4 regions of the Citricoccus sp. K5 genome follow, and region 3 is predicted to be linked to each of the others. Evidence: riboswitches for the same ligand, from Rfam matches in the RefSeq annotation. Region 3 holds a riboswitch; each other region holds the start of a gene.
What was found. Region 3 has a riboswitch for S-adenosylmethionine ahead of BOSE125_RS11945 (flavin reductase family protein). Riboswitches for the same ligand answer to the same signal wherever they lie in the genome.
Positions count from the first base shown of each region.

Region 1: it holds a riboswitch for S-adenosylmethionine, as region 3 does, so the genes downstream of both, BOSE125_RS15025 (ABC transporter ATP-binding protein) here and BOSE125_RS11945 (flavin reductase family protein) in region 3, are expected to answer to the same signal.
Region 2: it holds a riboswitch for S-adenosylmethionine, as region 3 does, so the genes downstream of both, BOSE125_RS14990 (AMP-binding protein) here and BOSE125_RS11945 (flavin reductase family protein) in region 3, are expected to answer to the same signal.
Region 4: it holds a riboswitch for S-adenosylmethionine, as region 3 does, so the genes downstream of both, BOSE125_RS14940 (acyl-CoA dehydrogenase) here and BOSE125_RS11945 (flavin reductase family protein) in region 3, are expected to answer to the same signal.

Region 1 is NZ_LR732817.1:3,337,213-3,341,803, reverse strand. Features, by position in the region: gene BOSE125_RS15035 (helix-turn-helix transcriptional regulator) at 1-277, opposite strand, end outside; gene map (type I methionyl aminopeptidase) at 381-1,163, shown strand; SAM riboswitch class I at 1,397-1,508, shown strand; gene BOSE125_RS15025 (ABC transporter ATP-binding protein) at 1,502-2,344, shown strand; gene BOSE125_RS15020 (aliphatic sulfonate ABC transporter substrate-binding protein) at 2,501-3,520, shown strand; gene BOSE125_RS15015 (ABC transporter permease) at 3,517-4,434, shown strand; gene BOSE125_RS15010 (OsmC family protein) at 4,531-4,591, shown strand, end outside.
Region 2 is NZ_LR732817.1:3,329,735-3,334,325, forward strand. Features, by position in the region: gene BOSE125_RS14985 (siderophore-interacting protein) at 1-56, shown strand, start outside; gene BOSE125_RS14990 (AMP-binding protein) at 194-2,377, opposite strand; SAM riboswitch class I at 2,390-2,509, opposite strand; gene BOSE125_RS14995 (sodium:proton antiporter) at 2,625-4,313, shown strand; gene BOSE125_RS15000 (GNAT family N-acetyltransferase) at 4,373-4,591, opposite strand, start outside.
Region 3 is NZ_LR732817.1:2,663,684-2,668,274, forward strand. Features, by position in the region: gene BOSE125_RS11935 (mechanosensitive ion channel family protein) at 1-786, opposite strand, end outside; gene hisD (histidinol dehydrogenase) at 890-2,197, shown strand; SAM riboswitch class IV at 2,320-2,439, shown strand; gene BOSE125_RS11945 (flavin reductase family protein) at 2,513-3,070, shown strand; gene BOSE125_RS11950 (RNA-binding S4 domain-containing protein) at 3,136-3,624, shown strand; gene BOSE125_RS11955 (cold-shock protein) at 3,873-4,076, shown strand; gene BOSE125_RS11960 (aldo/keto reductase family protein) at 4,204-4,591, shown strand, end outside.
Region 4 is NZ_LR732817.1:3,314,752-3,319,342, forward strand. Features, by position in the region: gene BOSE125_RS14935 (BTAD domain-containing putative transcriptional regulator) at 14-1,843, shown strand; SAM riboswitch class I at 1,925-2,019, shown strand; gene BOSE125_RS14940 (acyl-CoA dehydrogenase) at 2,123-3,430, shown strand; gene BOSE125_RS14945 (MFS transporter) at 3,430-4,591, shown strand, end outside.

The DNA.
Region 1 (4,591 bases), 670 kb from region 3:
GCAGCTGGCCCCATCGCCGGAGTTCCAGCGTCTCGGTGAGGGTGATCTCGGCCCACACCGCGTCGAGTGAGAGGCCGAGGACCTCGGCGATGGCCGCAATGGTCGGGAAGGCCGGCGTGGCGACCCGGCCTGATTCGATCTTCCGCAGCGTCTCGGGCGACACCCCGGCATCGAGCGCGACCTCGAGCATCGTGCGCTCCGCCCGAGCACGCCGCAGGAGGGCGCCCAGGCGCTCCCCACGCTCGATTTCTGCAGCACTCAGCGGCAACCTCACCATGGACTCCATTCTAGTTCCAGGTCCGGGATAATATGGCCGGTATAGTTATTGGAACCGGAGATAGTTGTCGGCATCCCAGAGAAGTCCCGTGAAAAGGCAGCGCATGATTGAAATCCTGACCCCCGCCGAGCTGGATCGGGCCCGTGACTCCGGCGCCCTCGTCGCCGAGATTCTCCAAGCCCTGAGGAGCAGGGCCGCCATCGGCACGAATCTCCTGGAAATCAACGAATGGGCCCGCGTCCTGATCATCGAGGCCGGGGCAACCTCCTGCTACGTCGACTACGAGCCCTCCTTCGGGCGGGGGCCCTTCGGGCACTACATCTGCACGGCTGTCAACGACGCCGTGCTGCACGGCAAACCACATGACTACACACTGGCCGACGGCGACCTGCTGACCCTCGACCTCGCGGTCACCCTGCGCGGCATCGCCGCCGATGCCGCCATCAGCTTCATCGTCGGCGATGCCCGCCCCGCCGAGAGCGTCACCTTGATCGAGACCACGGAGCGCGCCCTGGCCGCAGGGATCGCCGCGGCCGGGCCCGGAGCACGCATCGGCGACCTCTCCCACGCCATCGGCTCTGTCCTCAGCGAGGCCGGGTTCGCGGTCAACACCGAGTTCGGCGGCCACGGCATCGGCTCCACGATGCACCAGGACCCTCACGTCCCCAACACCGGGCGGCCCGGGCGCGGCTACGTCCTTCGCCCCGGACTGCTCCTCGCCCTGGAGCCGTGGGCCATGGTGGACACCGATCGACTCGTCACGGATGCCGACGGATGGACGCTCCGCAGCGCGACCGGCTGCCGCACGGCGCACAGCGAACACACGATCGCCATCACCGAGGACGGTGCCGAGATCATCACGGTGCCTTCTCCCGTGCGGGATTGAATCCCTCTGACGTCACATTTCGTCCTGCAGCCCCTGCTCGCAGCCGCTGGGCCGACATCGGCTTCGAAAGTGCCCCCATATGACGCACCATGACGTCAAGCGATCTGCGGCAGAGTAGGCAACAGGGACGGGGAAAACACCGCCGTACAGCCCCTCGACGCCGGTGAACTCGGGATTCGTGGGCTGTTCCGCGCTTGACATGGATACCGCGTGTTCTGCTTCACTGGATGAATCAACCATCCAGAGCGGCCGAGAGATCTGGCTCCGTGACGCCGCAGCAACCTCCCGCGTTTCTCCGGGAAGGTGCTCATGCCAGAGCCGATGGAGCGTGATTCACGGTGACTGCCCTTGCCGAGTCCCTGCCCGGTTCCAGCGTCCTGACGGCGCCGCCGGCCTCGACCACCAGCCTGGCGGTGGAGTTCCGCGATGTCGGCCGGTCCTTTCCGGCCGCCGCCGGCGCACGCACCGTCTTGCGAGACATCAACCTCACCGTGGAGCCGGGCGAGGTCCTGGCCATCATCGGTGCCTCCGGCTGCGGCAAGTCCACCCTGTTGCGGGCCGTGGGCGGCCTGGACACCGGCAACACGGGGCAGATCCTGGTCGGCGGGTCCGCCGTCCGGCCCTACGACTCCCGCACCGCAGTCGGGTTCCAGGAGCCCCGCCTCATGCCCTGGCGCACCATCCACCAGAACGTGGCCCTGGGCTTGCCCCCGAACACGGGCCGCGCGGAGGGCCGCGAGAGCGTCGACCGATTGTTGGAACTGGTGGGCCTGGCCGAACACGCCACCCTTCGGCCCCGGGAGGTCTCCGGCGGCATGGCCCAGCGAACCTCGCTGGCTCGTGCCCTGGCCCGGCGTCCTGGCGTCCTGCTATTGGACGAGCCCTTCGGCGCGCTCGATGCTTTGACGCGATTGCGGATGCAGGACCTGTTGCTGGACATCCATGCCAAGACCGCCACCACGGTCCTGCTCGTCACCCATGACGTGGACGAGGCGCTCCAGCTGGCCGACCGGATCCTGCTGCTCGGCCAGGACCCCGCCCCGGGCGCGGCCCCCGGTGCCACCACCCGCACGATGGTCACCGTCCCCGGTCAACGGCCTCGGGATCGGGGTTCGGCCGAACTGGCCCGGCTCCGATCCGAATTGTTGGCCGGACTGGGCGTGGACGCCCACCGCCACTAGCCGGACCCGGCCAGGGCACCGCTGCGAGCATCCCCCGCCTCCACGTCGCACGGCCCTTTCTGCACGCCCCCCTCTGTACCCGCTGTACCCGACCAATTGCCCCGCGCCACAACCCCTGCCGGCCCGGGAAGCACCGCACCCTTCGAAAGGCACCCCATGCGCTCACGAATCACCCTGTCCGCCGCCACCCTCGCCATCGCGGCTCTCGCCCTCACCGGTTGCGTGGCCGGCGAGGGATCTGGTGGTGAGGCCGCCGAAGCCGGTGCCGGCGGTGGTGCCGAGGGTGGCGAGCTGAACATCGACTACGCCACCTACAATCCGCTCTCCCTGGTCATCAAGGAGAAGGGCTGGCTGGAGGAGGAGCTCTCCGACGAAGGCGTCAGCGTCAACTGGATCCAGTCCGCGGGTTCCAACAAGGCCAACGAGGCCCTGCGTGCCGAGGCCATCGACGTGGGCTCAACGGCCGGCTCCGCCGCCCTGCTCAACCGCGCCAACGGCACCCCGATCAAGACCATCAGCCTCTACTCCCAGCCGGAGTGGGCCGCCCTGGTCACCTCCGCCGATTCGGACATCACCGAGGTCACGGACCTGGTCGGCAAGAACGTGGCGGCCACCAAGGGCACCGACCCCTACTTCTTCCTCATCCAGGCCCTCGGCGAGGCCGGCGTGGACGAATCCGACGTCACCGTGCAGAACCTCCAGCATGCCGACGGCAACGCCGCCCTGAACAACGGATCCGTGGACGCCTGGTCCGGGCTGGACCCGATCATGGCCGGGGCCGAGGCCGAGGGTGCCGAGCTGTTCTACCGCAACGTCGACTTCAACACCTACGGCTTCCTCAACGCCACGGAGTCCTTCCTCGAGGAATCCCCCGAGCTGGCTCAAACGGTGGTGGACGTCTACGAGCAGGCCCGTGAGTGGGCCCTCGAGAACCCAGAGGAGACCGCGTCGATCCTCGCCGAGGTGGCCGGCCTCGAGCAAGACGTGGCCACCATCGTCATCGAGGAGCGTTCCAACCTGGACGTGGACCCGGTCCCCGGCCAGGAACAACTGGACGTCCTTGAGGTCGTCGGCCCGATCCTGGTGGAAACCGGTGACGTGGCCAGCCAGGAGAACGTGGACAAGGCCCTCGCCGAACTCCTCGAGCCCTCGTTCGCCGAAGAAGCCACGCAGTGAGCTCCCTCGTCTCCCCCGAACACCTGACCCCGGCATCGCATAGGGCTGACGAGGTGGCGGGGCGCCGCAACCGGGGCTCGACGCCGGCCGGCCGGGGTTACGGCTCGAGCTCCCGGAACGGCGGTGGTCCCGCCACCGGCCGGGGCACCCGCGGGATCTTGGGCACCCCGGCCGGCCGGGCCGTCGTCGGGCTTCTGCTGCCCGTGGTGCTGGTCGTCGCCTGGTGGGCTGCGACGGCTGCCGGCTTGTTCTCGCCGGTGCAGCTTCCCTCGCCGGCCTCGGTGGTCAGTGCGGGGATCGATCTGGCCGCCGACGGATCCCTGTGGCACCACATCGCCATCTCAGTGCAGCGGGTGCTGCTCGGCTTCGTGATGGGCGGGGTCCTCGGCCTGCTCATCGGCTCCATCCTCGGACTCTCCACCTGGGCCGATGCCCTGCTTGCGCCCCTGATCGGAGCGATTCGCGCGGTGCCGTCGCTGGCGTGGGTGCCTCTGCTGATCCTGTGGATGGGCATCGGTGAGGACTCGAAGGTGACATTGATCGTGATCGGCGCGTTCTTCCCGATCTTCACGAACGTATATGCGGCGCTCAAGCATGTGGACCCGCACCTCGTGGAGGCTGGCCGCGCCTTCGGCTATCACGGCCTGCGCCTGCTGCGGACCGTCCAGTTGCCCGCCGTGGTGCCCTCCGTGTTCTCCGGCCTGCGGCTGGCGCTCGCCCAGGCGTGGCTGTTCCTGGTGGCCGCGGAACTCATCGCCTCCTCCATGGGCCTGGGGTTCCTGCTCACCGACTCGCAGAACAATGGCCGTACGGATCGATTGGTCCTCGCCATCATCCTGCTCGCCGTGATCGGCAAGATCACCGACTCGATCCTCGGTTTCGTGGAGCAGAAGGCCAATAAGCGCTGGGCGTGACGCCGGCGAGGTTCGGATCCATCACTTGCGGGCAGAGAACAGTACGGTTCCCTGCCCGCAAAGTGGTGTTCGCCTGGGGGTCCTACAATGACGGCCGTGTCCTCCTCTGAGCCCTTCCGAGAACCGTCCCGAACACCCTCCCGTTTCAGCGAAGAAC
Region 2 (4,591 bases), 670 kb from region 3:
ACCGCAGGATGCTGTCCCTGTCCTCGTACTGGACCTACGGCCAGGCCGACGACTGACAGCTGCGGGCCGCGTGCAGGGCGACGGCGCCCCGCACCCTGGGTGGTCAATTCCGGTGGCGATCCGGCGCGGATCCGCGACGGGATCTGACCACCCAGCGGAGGGGTTGCAGGGTCACCGGGAGGTCACCGCGGAGTCACCGGGCTGGAGTCTGCCCTGACGGTGATCGACCGGCCATGACGTCGGCGATCTGCCCGACGCACGGCTCGTTCTGTAGGGACGTGGTGTCCCCCAGGGCGGTGCCCTCGTAGAGCTGGGTCAGCAGTCGCCGCATGATCTTGCCGGATCGCGTCTTCGGCACGTCCGGCACGAAGACCACCTCCCGCGGCTTGGCCACCGGGCCGATCACCGTGCCCACGTGGCGGCGCAATGCCTCCGCCGGGGTGCAGTCCTCCGGCACGGCAGCCCCGCCCCCCTCGGCGTAGCCCGCGTGGGCCACCACGAAGGCGACGGCGGCGTGCCCGGTCTTGGCATCCGGCACGGGGCAGACGCCGGCCTCCACCACGCCGGGGTGGGAGACCAGTGCCGACTCGATCTCGATGGTGGACAGGCGGTGGCCGGAGATGTTGATGACGTCGTCGATGCGGCCCAGGATCCAGATGTCCCCGTCCTCGTCATACTTCGCGCCGTCCCCGGCCAGGAACCAGCCCTGCTCGGCGTAGTCCTTCCAATAGGAGGAGAAGTAGCGCCGTGGATTGCCCCAGACGGTGCGGGCCATGGACGGCCCGGTGCGGGTGATCACGGCCTTGCCCTGCAGGCCGGCGGCCACGGGCGCGCCGGAGTCGTCCACCACGGCCACGTCCACGCCCGGCAGCGGACGGGAACCGCAGCCGGGCTTGAACCGCTCATCGTCCTGCCGGGGGGAGAGGATGGTCGCACCGGTCTCGGACTGCCACCAGGTGTCCACCATGGGCACGCCCACGGAACCATCGCGCGGGACCTGCGCGCCGGCGTCGTTGGTCTGTTCCTGGAGTTCCCCGTCCAACGTGGACAGCCGGTCCCGGCCGATCTGCGTGCGCGCCCAGGTCCAGGCCTCCGGGTTCACGGCCTCGCCGACGGTGCCGACAAGGCGGATGGAGGACAGGTCGTAGTCCGTGGGGATGCCCTCCGGGAACCAGCCCATGAGGGAGCGCACGAGCGTCGGCGCCGTGTAGTACGAGGTCACGCCGTAACGCTCGATGACCTCGAAGTGCCGGCCCGGGTGCGGTGCGTTCGGCACCCCCTCGTAGATGACCTGGGTGACGCCGTTGGAGAGCGGCCCGTAGATCTCGTAGGTGTGGGCGGTGACCCAGGCCAGGTCCGCCGTGCACCAGTGGACGTCCTGATCCCGCGCGGTGACATCCGGGTTGGAGAACAGGTAGTCGTAGGACCAGGAGGTCTGGACCAGGTACCCGCCGGAGGTGTGCACCAGCCCCTTGGGCTGACCCGTGGTGCCGGAGGTGTACATGATGAACAGCGGCGTCTCGGCATCGAAGAACTCGGGGGTGTGGGTCTCCGGCTGGCGGTCCACGATCTCGTGCCACCAGACGTCCCGGCCCTCGACCCAGTCCACATCTGTGTGTCCGGTGCGGTTGAGCACCAGCACGTGCTCGATGTTGTTCTCACCGGAGACGGCCTCGTCCGCGTTGGCCTTGACCGGGACGGCCTTCCCACGGCGGAACTGGCCCTCGGAGGTCACCAGCAGCTTGGCGCCGGTGTCCTCCACGCGGAACTTCAGCGCCTCGGCGGAGAAGCCGCCGAACACGAGCGAGTGCACTGCGCCGATCCGGGCGCAGGCCAGGGTGATGACGATGGTCTCCACCAGCACGGGCAGGTAGACGACCACGCGGTCGCCCTTCCCGATGCCCAATTCGGTCAGCGCGTTCGCCGCCTGGCTGACCTCCTTCTGCAACTGCGCGTAGGTCACGGCGCGGCGGTCGCCGGGCTCACCCTCGAAGTACAGCGCGACCTTGTCACCGCGGCCGGCTGTCACGTGCCGGTCCACGCAGTTCACCGCGACGTTGAGGGTGCCGCCCTCGAACCATCGGATCTCCGGACCGCGCTCGGCCACCGGGTCCGGGGCCGTCCAGGAGTGGGTGTTGTTCCACGGCGTCTGCCAGTCGAGGCGGCGCGCGGCCTGGTCCCAGAAGGCGAGGCGGTCGGCCTCGTCCACCGGTTGGCCGTCGCCCAGGCCGCCGTGGAGCAGGTTCCCGGGGCGGCCTGGGTGGGCGGTGGTGTCGGCGGCGTTCAGGACAGAGCCCGGCAGGGGGCCCGGCAGCGGAGCGGGGGAGGCGCCGGTTTCGGCGGTGGTGGTGGTCGTGGTGTTCGGGGCAACAGACAAGACAGAACCTTCTTTCCATCGAATCTGGCGGTAGCACCTGGTGGCCGATGCCGAGCCCGGAAAGGGGCCGGCGTCGACCACGGGTTGCTGCGGCGTCACAGAGCCAGATCTCTCGGCCGCTCGGGATGGTCGATTCCACTGTACGTCCGGGTCCCGGGCCCGTACCAAACCGGTGAAGCCGTGCTACGGCGCCGGGATTAGTCTGGACGGGCAGTGGTGACGCCAGCCACCGGAACGGGGAGGCCCCTTGGAAGAATTCGCACTGCTGGCCGTGGCCGGCGTCCTGATCATCGTCCTCGTGTCACTCTTCGCCCCGAAGCTGGGCGTGGCCGCACCCATCCTGCTGGTCATCGTCGGCATCGGCTGCAGCCTGATCCCCGGGGCACCCAGGATCCTGCTGGAGCCGGAGTGGATCCTCATGATCGCGCTGCCGCCGATCCTCTACTCGGCCGCGGTCAACGTCCCCATCACGGATTTCCGCCGGGACCTCGAGACGATCAGCGCCTTGTCCGTCCTGCTAGTGATCGCCTCCGCCTTCGCCACCGGTTGGCTGATCTGGTGGGTGCTGCCGGACATCGGCTTCGCCGCGGCGGTGGCACTGGGGGCCGTGATCAGCCCGCCGGACGCCGTGGCTGCGACCTCCATCGGCAAGAAGCTGGGGCTGCCGCCGCGGCTGGTGATGATCCTCGAGGGGGAGGGGCTGGTCAACGACGCCACGGCGCTCGTCATGCTCCGCACCGCCATTGCCGCCACCGCCGGCAGCATCACGTTCTGGGGCGCCATCGGTGACTTCGCCTACGCGGTCATCGCGGGGGTGGCAGTCGGGCTGCTGGTCGGCGGCCTCACGGTGTGGGCCCGGTCCCGGATCCGCCAGCAGCCGGTGCTCACCACCGCGATCTCCCTGACCGTGCCGTTCCTGGCCTACATGCCGGCGGAGAACCTGCACGCCTCGGGCGTCATCGCTGTGGTGGCGGCCGGGCTGGTCACCGGCCATCAGGCGCCCAAACGCTTCAGTGCCGTGGACCGCATCACCGACCGCACCAATTGGCGGACCATCCAGTTGCTGCTGGAGAACGGCGTGTTCCTGCTGATGGGCTTCGAGATCACCTCGATCGTCGCGGATGCCGAGTCCTCCGGCCGGGGGCTGTGGATGGCCGTTGCCCTCGCGGCCGCCTGCACCGTGATCCTCTTCGGGGTCCGCATCCTGTTCGTGGTCCCGCTGATCGCGCACCTGCGGGCCCGTCAGCGCCGGATACCCGAGGTCGCCGAGCAACTGGACGCCGCCCTGGAAGCCGTCGCCGAGGGTGAGCAGGACGCCAATCCACGGCGCGCGTCGAGGCTGCAGCGGTGGCGTGCGGATGCGCAGTTCCAGGCCACCCACAGCCTCGGGTGGCGCGGTGGTGCCGTACTGGCCTGGTCCGGGATGCGCGGGGCCGTCACCCTGGCGGCGGCCCAGTCGCTGCCCTCGGACATCCCCTACCGGGCCGAGTTGATCCTGATCGCCTTCACCGTCGCCATCATCACCCTGGTGGTCCAGGGCGGCACGCTGCCCCTGCTGATCCGTGTCTTGGGCATCAAGGGCACCAGCGAGGTGGCCGAGGGCCGCGAGGTCACCCGCCTGGCCGAGGAGATCATCGCCGCCCGCCAGGCCTTCCTGGACAATCAGGCGCTGCTGCGGGAGAACGGCAAGCCCTTCGCCCCTGAGGTGCTGGAGCGGACGCGGAGCAGGGGCCTGGCCGCCACGGAGGCGCTGGCGGCCATGGTCAATGACGACGATCCGGACGGTCACGCCCAGCAGCACCGCGAATTGCGCCGCCAGCTCGTGGACGTGGAACAGTCCGTCCTGCTCGACGCGCGGGCCGGCGGCACCTACTCCTCGCACACCTTGCAACGGGCGCAGCATTTCATCGACGCGGAGTCCACGCGGATGCAGTAGCCGCGGGACGGTCCGAGCCTGGGGCGGGGGACCCCGTCCCGGCAGCGGCCGCCCTCGGCTCACGGGCGGTGGGACACCGGGGCGCGGCCCAGCTCCTCGACGGCCAGCATCCGGACGCCCTCGGGATGGCCGGCGGCCTCCAGCACGGAGCCGACGGGATACCGCTCTGGATCGGTCCCGGCCATGAACTCCTCCAGGGCTGCGGCCAGTCCGGCCTCCGGCAGCAGCCGTTGCCCGCGGACGAAGCGCTCCGGCGGGGCCAGAACGAGCAGGAGCAT
Region 3 (4,591 bases):
CTCGATGGTGCCGTAGACCCCGTCCGCGGTGACCACGTCTCCCACGCGGATCGCATCGGTGAATGCCAGCTGGATGCCGGCGAACACGTTGGTCAGGGTGGACTGCACGGCGAGGCCGGCCACCACGGAGATCACGCCGGCCGAGGCCAGCAGGCCGGCGCCCACCGCGCGGACCTGGGGAATGGTCAGCAGGACGATGGACACGGCGATGACGATGACGGCGGCCTGGATCACGCGCCGCAGCAGCACGGTCTGGGTGCGGATCTTGCGGTCACGGCGGTCGTCCACCCCTTCAGAGGCGTACTTGCCGAGCAACCGCTCTTCGACGACCCGCACGACGCGCAGCGCCAACCAGGCGAGGGAGCCGATGATGCCGGCCATCAGCAGGAAGCTCACGCCGTTGAACCAGGCATAGGCGGAGGCGGTCAGTCCGAGGGCGATCCGCACCGCCAGCAGCACCGCCGCGACCGCCACCGGTACCCGGCACCGGGCGACCTGGTTGCGCAGCTGTGGCTTGCGGCGCAGCAGGGCGTTGACCAGCAGCCAGGCGACCACCAGCACGGCCAGCGCGAACGCCACGGAGATCGCCACCGTGGAGAGCATCCCCCAGAACGGTCCGAGCGAGTCGACGGCGCCTTCGGCCCCCTCGCGGACGCTGTCCTGCATGTTCTCCGGGGACCCGCTCGGTTCCGCCGTCGGCTCGGAGTCCAGTCCCGCCCCGGACGCGAGGACGGTGGTGGTGGGCGGAGCGGTGAACAGATCGGTGAAGAAGGACAAACTCGGCATGGCCCCAGTCTGTCATCTGGTTCTCGGACGTTCCTGAACGGGGGGAGAATGGACGCTGGACCACCGGAACCAGCCGATCCCTCGGAATCACAGGAGCCATCCCATGCTTGCCACCACGGACCTGCGCGGCCGCACCTACGATCCCGCCACGGTGCTCCCACGCGCCGAGGTCGATGTGGCCGCCGCCGTGCCAAAGGTGATGCCGATCCTGGACCGGGTGCGTACCGAGGGGGCTCGCGCCGTGCTGGATCTCGGCGAGCAGTTCGATGGGATCCGGCCGCCGTCTTTGGCCGTGCCGGCCGAGAAGCTCGCCGAGGCGCTCGAGTCGCTGGACCCGGAGGTCCGCTCCGCCCTCGAGGAGGCCATCGACCGCGCCCGCAAGGTGCACGCCGCCCAGGTCCCCGCGGGGTCGGAGGTGGAGCTCGGGGAGGGGGCCGTCGTCGAGAACCGCTGGGTCCCGGTGAACCGCGTGGGCCTCTACGTTCCGGGCGGCCGTGCCGTCTACCCCTCCTCCGTGGTGATGAACGTGGTCCCGGCCCAGGCCGCCGGCGTCACCTCGCTCGCGGTCGCCTCCCCGCCGCAGAAGGACTTCGGCGGCCTGCCGCACCCCGTCATCCTCGCGGCCTGCGCCCTGCTCGGCGTGGACGAGGTCTACGCCGCGGGCGGCGCCCAGGCGGTGGCCATGTTCGCCTACGGGGTGGCGGACGACGACGGCGCCCGAGTGTGTGCCCCCGTGGACATGGTCACGGGGCCGGGCAACATCTACGTGGCAGCCGCCAAGCGCGCCCTGCTCGGCACCATCGGCATCGATGCGGAGGCCGGACCGACCGAGATCGCCGTACTGGCCGACGGCACCGCCGACGCCCGGTGGGTGGCCGCCGACCTCATCAGCCAGGCCGAGCACGATCCCATGGCCGGCTCCGTGCTCATCACCACCTCGCCCGAGCTGGCCCGGGATGTGGCGGCCGAGATTGAGAGTCAGGTGCCGGGAAGTCTCCACGAGGAGCAGATCCGCCAGGCCCTGGGCGGCCCGCAGTCGGGGATCCTGCTCGTGGGGACCCTGGACGAGGCGCTGGCCGTGGCCGACGCCTACGCGGCCGAGCACCTCGAGGTCCACACCGTGAACCCCCTGCAGACGGCCCGCCGGGTGTCCAACGCCGGCGCCGTGTTCGTGGGCCCGCATTCGCCCGTGCCGCTGGGGGACTATTCCGCCGGATCCAACCACGTGCTGCCCACCGGTGGCTCCGCCCGCTACTCCTCCGGGCTGAACACGGTGAGCTTCCTGCGCCTGCAGCAGCTCATCCGCTACACGGAGACGGGGCTGAAGGAACTGGACACCAAGATCTCCTCCCTGTCCACGGCGGAGGGGTTGCCGGCCCACGGCGAGGCTGTCTCCCTGCGATTCCGCTGACCCGCTGCCTGATCCTCAGCGGCTGCTTCGCCCCATTGGCATGCCGGGGCGAAGGTCACGGGGGTTCACAGTCCGAGAAACCCTTTGACCGCTCCGGAAGTCCGTCGTTAGTGTGGACCCAGAATCATGAGTTCCCGCTGTTACAGCCCTGGCTTGCGGGACGGCAACCCTCTTCACGCAGTAGTGGGGTGCTCCAGGTGAGGATTCGGCCTACCGGATGCCCCGGCAGGCAAGTACCGCGTTTCTGCTGGTGCCGATCGGGACGTTCCCGTGGCGTGCCGCCGTGCAGATTCGCCTTCGGACGGAGGACCCACCATGACCGCCCTGGCTACCCACGACCTGCAGCAGGCCCCCGGCCTCGACACTGACCTCAACCGAGATCTGTCCACGCCGACTCTTCGCTCGGCCTTCTCCCACTTCCCCTCCGGCGTGGCGGCGCTCGCCGGTGTCGCCAACGGTTCGAAGGAGGGACTCGTGGCCTCGTCCTTCACCGTCGGGGTCTCCCTCGAGCCGGCGCTGGTCTCCTTCGCCGTACAGAACACCTCCCGCACCTGGCCCCGGCTGAAGCAGGCCGAGCGGATCGGGATCTCCATCCTCGGCGAGGACCACACCGACGTCTGCCGTCAGCTCGCGTCCAAGGAGGGGGACCGATTCGCCGGCCTGGACATCCGGTCCACGGACGAGGGCGCGATCTTCCTGGACGGCGCCGCCCTGTGGCTGGACACCACCGTCTACTCCGAGCTGCCCGCCGGTGACCACACCATGGTCCTGCTCGAGGTGCACGGCGTGCACGATCACTCCGCAGAGCACGAGCCGATCGTGTTCCACCGCTCGGCCTTCCGCAATCTGCGCACCGCCGAGGGAAACCAGTAGCCTCACGTCCTTCCTCCCAGCGCCCCTCGGGGGCAGGCGTCCGGTCCGGAGGTAGGATGTCCGGCATGCCTTCCGCCACCCCGTCCGCGCGGCGTCCAGGTTCGGCCGCAGGCGCGGGCACCGCGGCGGCCGGCTCGGTCCGCTTGGATGCCTGGCTCTGGGGCGTGCGCATGTACAAGACCCGTTCGGCCGCCACCACGGCGTGCCGGGCCGGCCACGTCCGCCTCAACGGGCAGCCGGCCAAGGCCGCCCAACCGGTCAAGCCGGGCGACACCATCCGGTTGCGGCTGCCCGGACGCGAGCGGATCCTCGAGGTCACCGGCCTGGTGGCCAAGCGGGTCGGCGCTCCGGAGGCTGTCCGGCACTACCTCGACCACTCCCCGGAACCCGTGCCCCGGGAACTGCTGGCCGTGCCCCGCCGAGACCGGGGTGCAGGCCGGCCCACCAAGCGAGACCGGCGCCAGCTGGACCGGCTCCGCGGCCGTGCCGCTCCTGAGTCTGACGCAGAGCCCGATCTCGATCTCAGCATCGATCGCGGCCTCGATCGCCAGTGAGCTGCTGGACCGATGATGGGCTCAGATGAACACCGGGAAAAGAATGCCCACAGTGGAAATTGAGGGCTTCAGTTCCGCGGTTTCTCCCGTATTATGTGACACAGAAGTAGTAGTAGCAGTAAGTCCGTCACCACTGCGGACCGGTTGGCCCTCGGGCCGTTCGGGGCGTTGTAGGAAGCGGTTTCGCACACGCCGCTTCGCCCCCGTCGGAAGACCGACGGGTTTACAACCTCAGGAAAGGGCCCATCATGGCTACCGGTACCGTCAAGTGGTTCAACGCAGAGAAGGGCTACGGCTTCATCTCTCCGGACGACCAGTCCGCTGACATCTTCGTTCACTTCTCCGCCATCGAGGGCAATGGCTTCCGCGAACTGCAGGAAGACCAGAAGGTCGAGTTCGAGTCCCAGCAGGGCCCCAAGGGCATGCAGGCTGCTGCAGTCCGCCCGCTCTGATCGAGCTCGCCTGAACCCTTCAGGCTCCAGAACGGCCACTCTCCCCTCGGGGACGGTGGCCGTTCTGCTGTGACCAACGCGCCATGTCAGCGCACCACTGAAACGGAATCCGGTCTAGGGTACAACCATGAAATTTCGTTACCTGGGCCACAGCGGGCTCAAGATCTCAGAGATCATCTACGGCAACTGGCTCACCCACGGCTCCCAGGTGGAGAACGAGACGGCCCATGCCTGCGTGAAGGAGGCCCTGGCACAGGGCATCACCAGTTTCGACACGGCGGACACCTATGCGAACACCAAGGCGGAGAGCGTCCTGGGTGAGGCCCTGAAGAACGAACGCCGGGAGTCCCTCGAGGTGTTCACCAAGGTCTACTGGCCCACCGGTCCCAAGGGCCACAATGACACCGGCCTCTCCCGCAAGCACATCATGGAGTCCATCAACGGATCCCTTCAGCGTCTGGACATGGACTACGTGGACCTCTACCAGGCCCACCGCTTCGACGTGGAGACCCCGC
Region 4 (4,591 bases), 650 kb from region 3:
CGAGATCGAGGGCGTGCCCCTACGCCTCTCCCGGGCCCGGCATCGCGAGATCCTCGGGATCCTGATAACCGCGCAGGGGCGGGCAGTGTCCACGGGCGGGCTGGTCGAGGATTTGTGGGAAGATCCCCCTGACGGCGCGGTGGGGGCCGTGCGAACGTTCGTCGGTGAGATCAGGAAAGTGCTCGAGCCACAGCGTCCTCCGCGAGTCCCTTCGGAGATTCTCGTGACCGAGGGTGACGGCTATGCCCTGAGGCCCGTGCCCGCGGCGGTCGATCTCTGGCGCGCCGAGCAGGCCATTCGGGCCGCAGACGGCAGGAGCCCCGAAGTCAGCGAACCGTTGTTGTCTGCCGCGTTGGACGAGTGGCGCGGAACTGCCTTCGAGGAGTTCAGACGGCAACCGTGGGCCAAGAGTGAGAGGGCTCGGGTCGAGAGACTGCGGGCGGGAGCCGTGGAGCAACTGGCAGAAATTCGCCTCACGCTGGGTCGGCCACACGACGTCGTGGCGCTGCTCGAGGCTCAGATCGAAGAGTTCCCGTGGCGGGAAGAGGGCTGGAGGTTGCTCGCCCTTGCCCTGTACCGGTCTGCACGCCCGGGAGAAGCTCTGGACATCATCGCCCGTGCCCGCACCACTCTCATCGGGAGCCCCGGGGCCGATCCACGTGAGCGGTTGACCGAACTCGAACGCGGCATCCTGCGTCAGGATCCGGCACTGGAGGTCCAGGACGGCGGGTCAATTCTGATGCGGACCGCCGCAGTCCAGGCACGGACCAGTCAGCGGACCCAACTCGAAAGCGCCACTGCGCTCCTGCCCCTCCTCGCGGTCTCCGGCGCCGTTGAGGTGGCGGCGGAACAGCGCACCGCCGTGATCGCCGCCGCCGAGCATGTCGGCGATCCGGAAGTGGCGGCCCGAGTCATCGGCGGTTTCGACGTGCCGGGAAGCTGGACCAGGTCGGACGATCCCGCGCGTTCGACGGCGATCGTCGAGGTGGCCCTCCGAACGCTGACGGCCCTGCCGCTTGGCGCATCTGACCGGTTGCGGGCGCGACTCCTCGCCACCATCGCCATGGAGTCCCGTGGCACCGCGAACCGACTCGCCGAGGCTGCCGAGGCAGAGCGAATCGCACGGCGGCTTGGCGACGCCGCCCTGTTGTGTTTTGCCCTCAGCTCACGCTATCTGCAGAGCTTCGAGACGGCAGGCCAGGCAGGGACTCGCGACATGCTCGGTGCTGAGATCGTTGCTGCCGCCGTCGGCGCGGAATTGCCGACTTTCGAGATCGAGGGACGACTGATCAGGATGCAGGCGCTCTGTGCCCTCGACGACGTAGCGGCGGCTTCTCGGCAGGCCGACCTCATCGACGCACTCGCAGAACGCTTCGATCGTCCGCTGGCTTCTGTCTTCACCGCGTGGTTCCGGTGGTCCTTCATGGGCCGCCCTCCACCACCGGAAGGAACGGAGATGCCTGGATTCAGGGACGGGTTGTCCGGACTGGCAGAACTTACCCGGGCTGTTCGAACCGGGACGGAGCTCCCTGACAGCCGGTTCGGACCCTACGAACCGTGGGCCAGGCCGTTGCTCCTGGCCAGGCAGGGGCGGCGCGAGGAGGCCGCCGCCGCTCTCGATGCGGTTCCAGATCCCCCGGACGACCTGATGCTCGAGGTGGCATGGTTCCTGACGGGCCTCGCGGCGGTCGAGAGCGGACACGACCTCGCCGCTCGTCGTGCGTACGACGCCCTTCTGCCAGCGGCAGGCGAGCGAGCGGGCGGCAGCGGGGCCATCGACCTCGGCCCGATCGCACCGCTGCTTGACCGGCTCAGGGCGGCTGCGTTCGACGGCCGGAGCTGAGTACTTCCCTCGACACACTGTGTGAAGCGACGTGACGCCAGACACAGCACTGGAGCGCCGATGTCCGTTAACGTGGGCGGGTAACCATCCAGAGCGGCCGAGAGACCTGGCTCGTCGACGCCGCAGCAACCCGTGGGGATTCCCCAGCCGGGTGCTACCGCCAGGACCGATGGAGATCCCACGGCTGAAGCGGTTCCCTGAACGTTGTCGCTTCGAATGACCCAGCACGGTCTGGACCCCGCCACGGGAATCCTTCGGTGAGACCGAGAGGACCACCGAATGACCGCGACACCCCGCACCATCGCCGCCGTCCAGCCCGGCGCGAACCTCAGCGGCGGCCTGCCCACGGACTACGCCGGTCTCAAGAGGCACTTCCAGCCGCTCTTCGAGGACATCGCGGCGGGGTCCCTGGCCCGGGAGTTGAACCGCGAGCTGCCCTTCGACGCCGTCCGGAGCCTCGACGAAGCCGGGTTCGGGACCCTGAGGGTCCCCGTGGCCCACGGTGGTCCGGAGGTCAGCCTCCAGGACTTCTTCCACCTGCTGATCGACCTGGCCGAGGCCGATTCCAACGTGGCCCACATCTACCGCTCGCACTACGGTTTCCTCGAGGCCCTCCGCTTCCAGCCGCGGGAGGTCCAGGACGTCTGGTATCCGCTGGTCCTGGCGGGCGCCACGGTGGGCAACGCCTCCACGGAGAAGGGCGGCAATGCGCTGGGCGGTCTGAACACCACGCTGACCCCGACCGCCGGCGGCATGGAGCTCAACGGACAGAAGTTCTACGCCACCGCCTCCATCTTCTCCGACTACACCCGCGTCTCGGCCGCCCGTGCCGACGCCGACGGCGGGCCGCTCGACGGCCGTCAGTTCGCCGTGGTGGCCACCGACGCCGAGGGAGTGGTCCTGGAGGACGACTGGGACGGCTTCGGGCAGAAGCTCACGGGCACCGGAACCGCGACCTTCACGAAGGTCACGGTCCCCGCCCACGGGGTGCTCGACCGCGTGCCGGGCTCCGCCGAGGCCGTTCACGAGGCCGCCTTCTTCCAACTCGTGCTGCTGGCGGTCCTGGCCGGGATCGCCCGCGCCTCCCGCCGGGATGCCGTGGCGACCATCGCCTCCCGCAAACGCACCTTCAACACCGGTTCCGGCCTGCCGTTCCGCGAGGATCCGCTGATCCAGGAGGCCGCCGGACGCATTGCCGCGAAGGCCTTCACCGCCGAGGCCACGGTGCTCCACGCCGCCCGCGCCCTGGACGCCGGCATCACGGCCGCCGAGGCCGTCGGGGCCGACCGCCCGGACTTCACCGGAGACGTCCCCGCCGAGCTCTACGGTTCCGAGCTGGCCATCGAACACGCCACCATCACGGTGCCCGAACTGGGCATCGGAGCCGCCCAGGACCTGTTCCTCACCGTGGGCGCCTCCGCCACGTCCACGAAGAAGGCCATGGACCGCCACTGGCGCAACGCCCAGACCGTGGCCACGCACAACCCCATCGCCTTCCGTGCCCGGTCCCTGGGGGACTACTGGATCAACGGGACCCTGCCCGAGGGCCTCAATGCGATCGGCGATGCGAAGGGCGGCCAGGGCTGATGGGCGCCACGAACATCCTCTCCGGCAAGAAGCGGATCCTGGCCTCCGCCTTCGCCGGCACCACCATCGAGTGGTACGACTTCTACCTCTACGGCACGGCTGCGGCGCTGATCTTCAACGTCCAGTTCTTCCCGATGGCCACCGAACTCGGCGGCATCGTCGCCTCCTTCGCGACCCTCGCCGTCGGGGTGATCGCCCGGCCGCTCGGCGGGATCATCGCAGGCCACCTGGGGGACCGGATCGGCCGCAAGGCGCTGCTCGTGGCGTCCCTGGTGCTGATGGGGGTGGCCTCCACCCTGATCGGGCTGATGCCCACCTTCGAGGTCATCGGCTGGTGGGCCGTCGTCGGGCTAGTGTTCCTGCGGATCCTCCAGGGCCTGTCCGCCGGGGCCGAATGGGGCGGTTCGGCGCTGCTGAGCGTGGAGCACGCTCCCGCACGGCACCGCGGCTTCTTCGGATCCTTCACCCAGATCGGCTCCTCCGCCGGCATGCTGCTGGCCACCGGCGCGTTCTTCATCATGCAGAACATCATGAGCGCCGAGCAGTTCGCCGCCTTCGGCTGGCGCATCCCGTTCCTGCTCTCCGCCCTCCTGGTGGCCGTGGGCCTGTGGATCCGGCTCGGCGTGGCCGATGCCCCGGAGTTCCTGGAGCACCAGGCCTCGGGCAACGTGGCCAAGGCACCCCTGAAGGAGCTGCTGGTCCATCACCGGCGGCCACTGCTGGTCACCATCGGCCTGCGCCTGGCCCAGAACGCCATCTACTACCTCGTCACCGTGTACATGCTGACCTACCTGAGAGATGTCCGCGGGGACAGTGCCTCGGGCGTGACGGCGGTGATGGTGGCCTCGGCCATCGGCCTGTTCTCCACGCCGTTCTGGGGCTGGCTGTCCGACCGGATCGGCCGCCGAATCATGTCCGCGGCCGCCTACGCCGCCATCGGGGTCTTCGGCTGGGTCCTCTTCGCCTTCCTCGACGCCGGCCCGCTCGCCTTCCTGCCCCTCGTGGTGATCCTGGGCATCAACGTCATCCATGACGCGATCTACGGGCCGCAGGCGGCCTGGTTCGCCGAGCAGTTCCCCGTCCACGTCCGGTACTCGGGCGTGAGCCTGGGCTACCAGGTCGGCACCGTCCTGGGCGGCGGGCTGATGCCGATGATCGCCG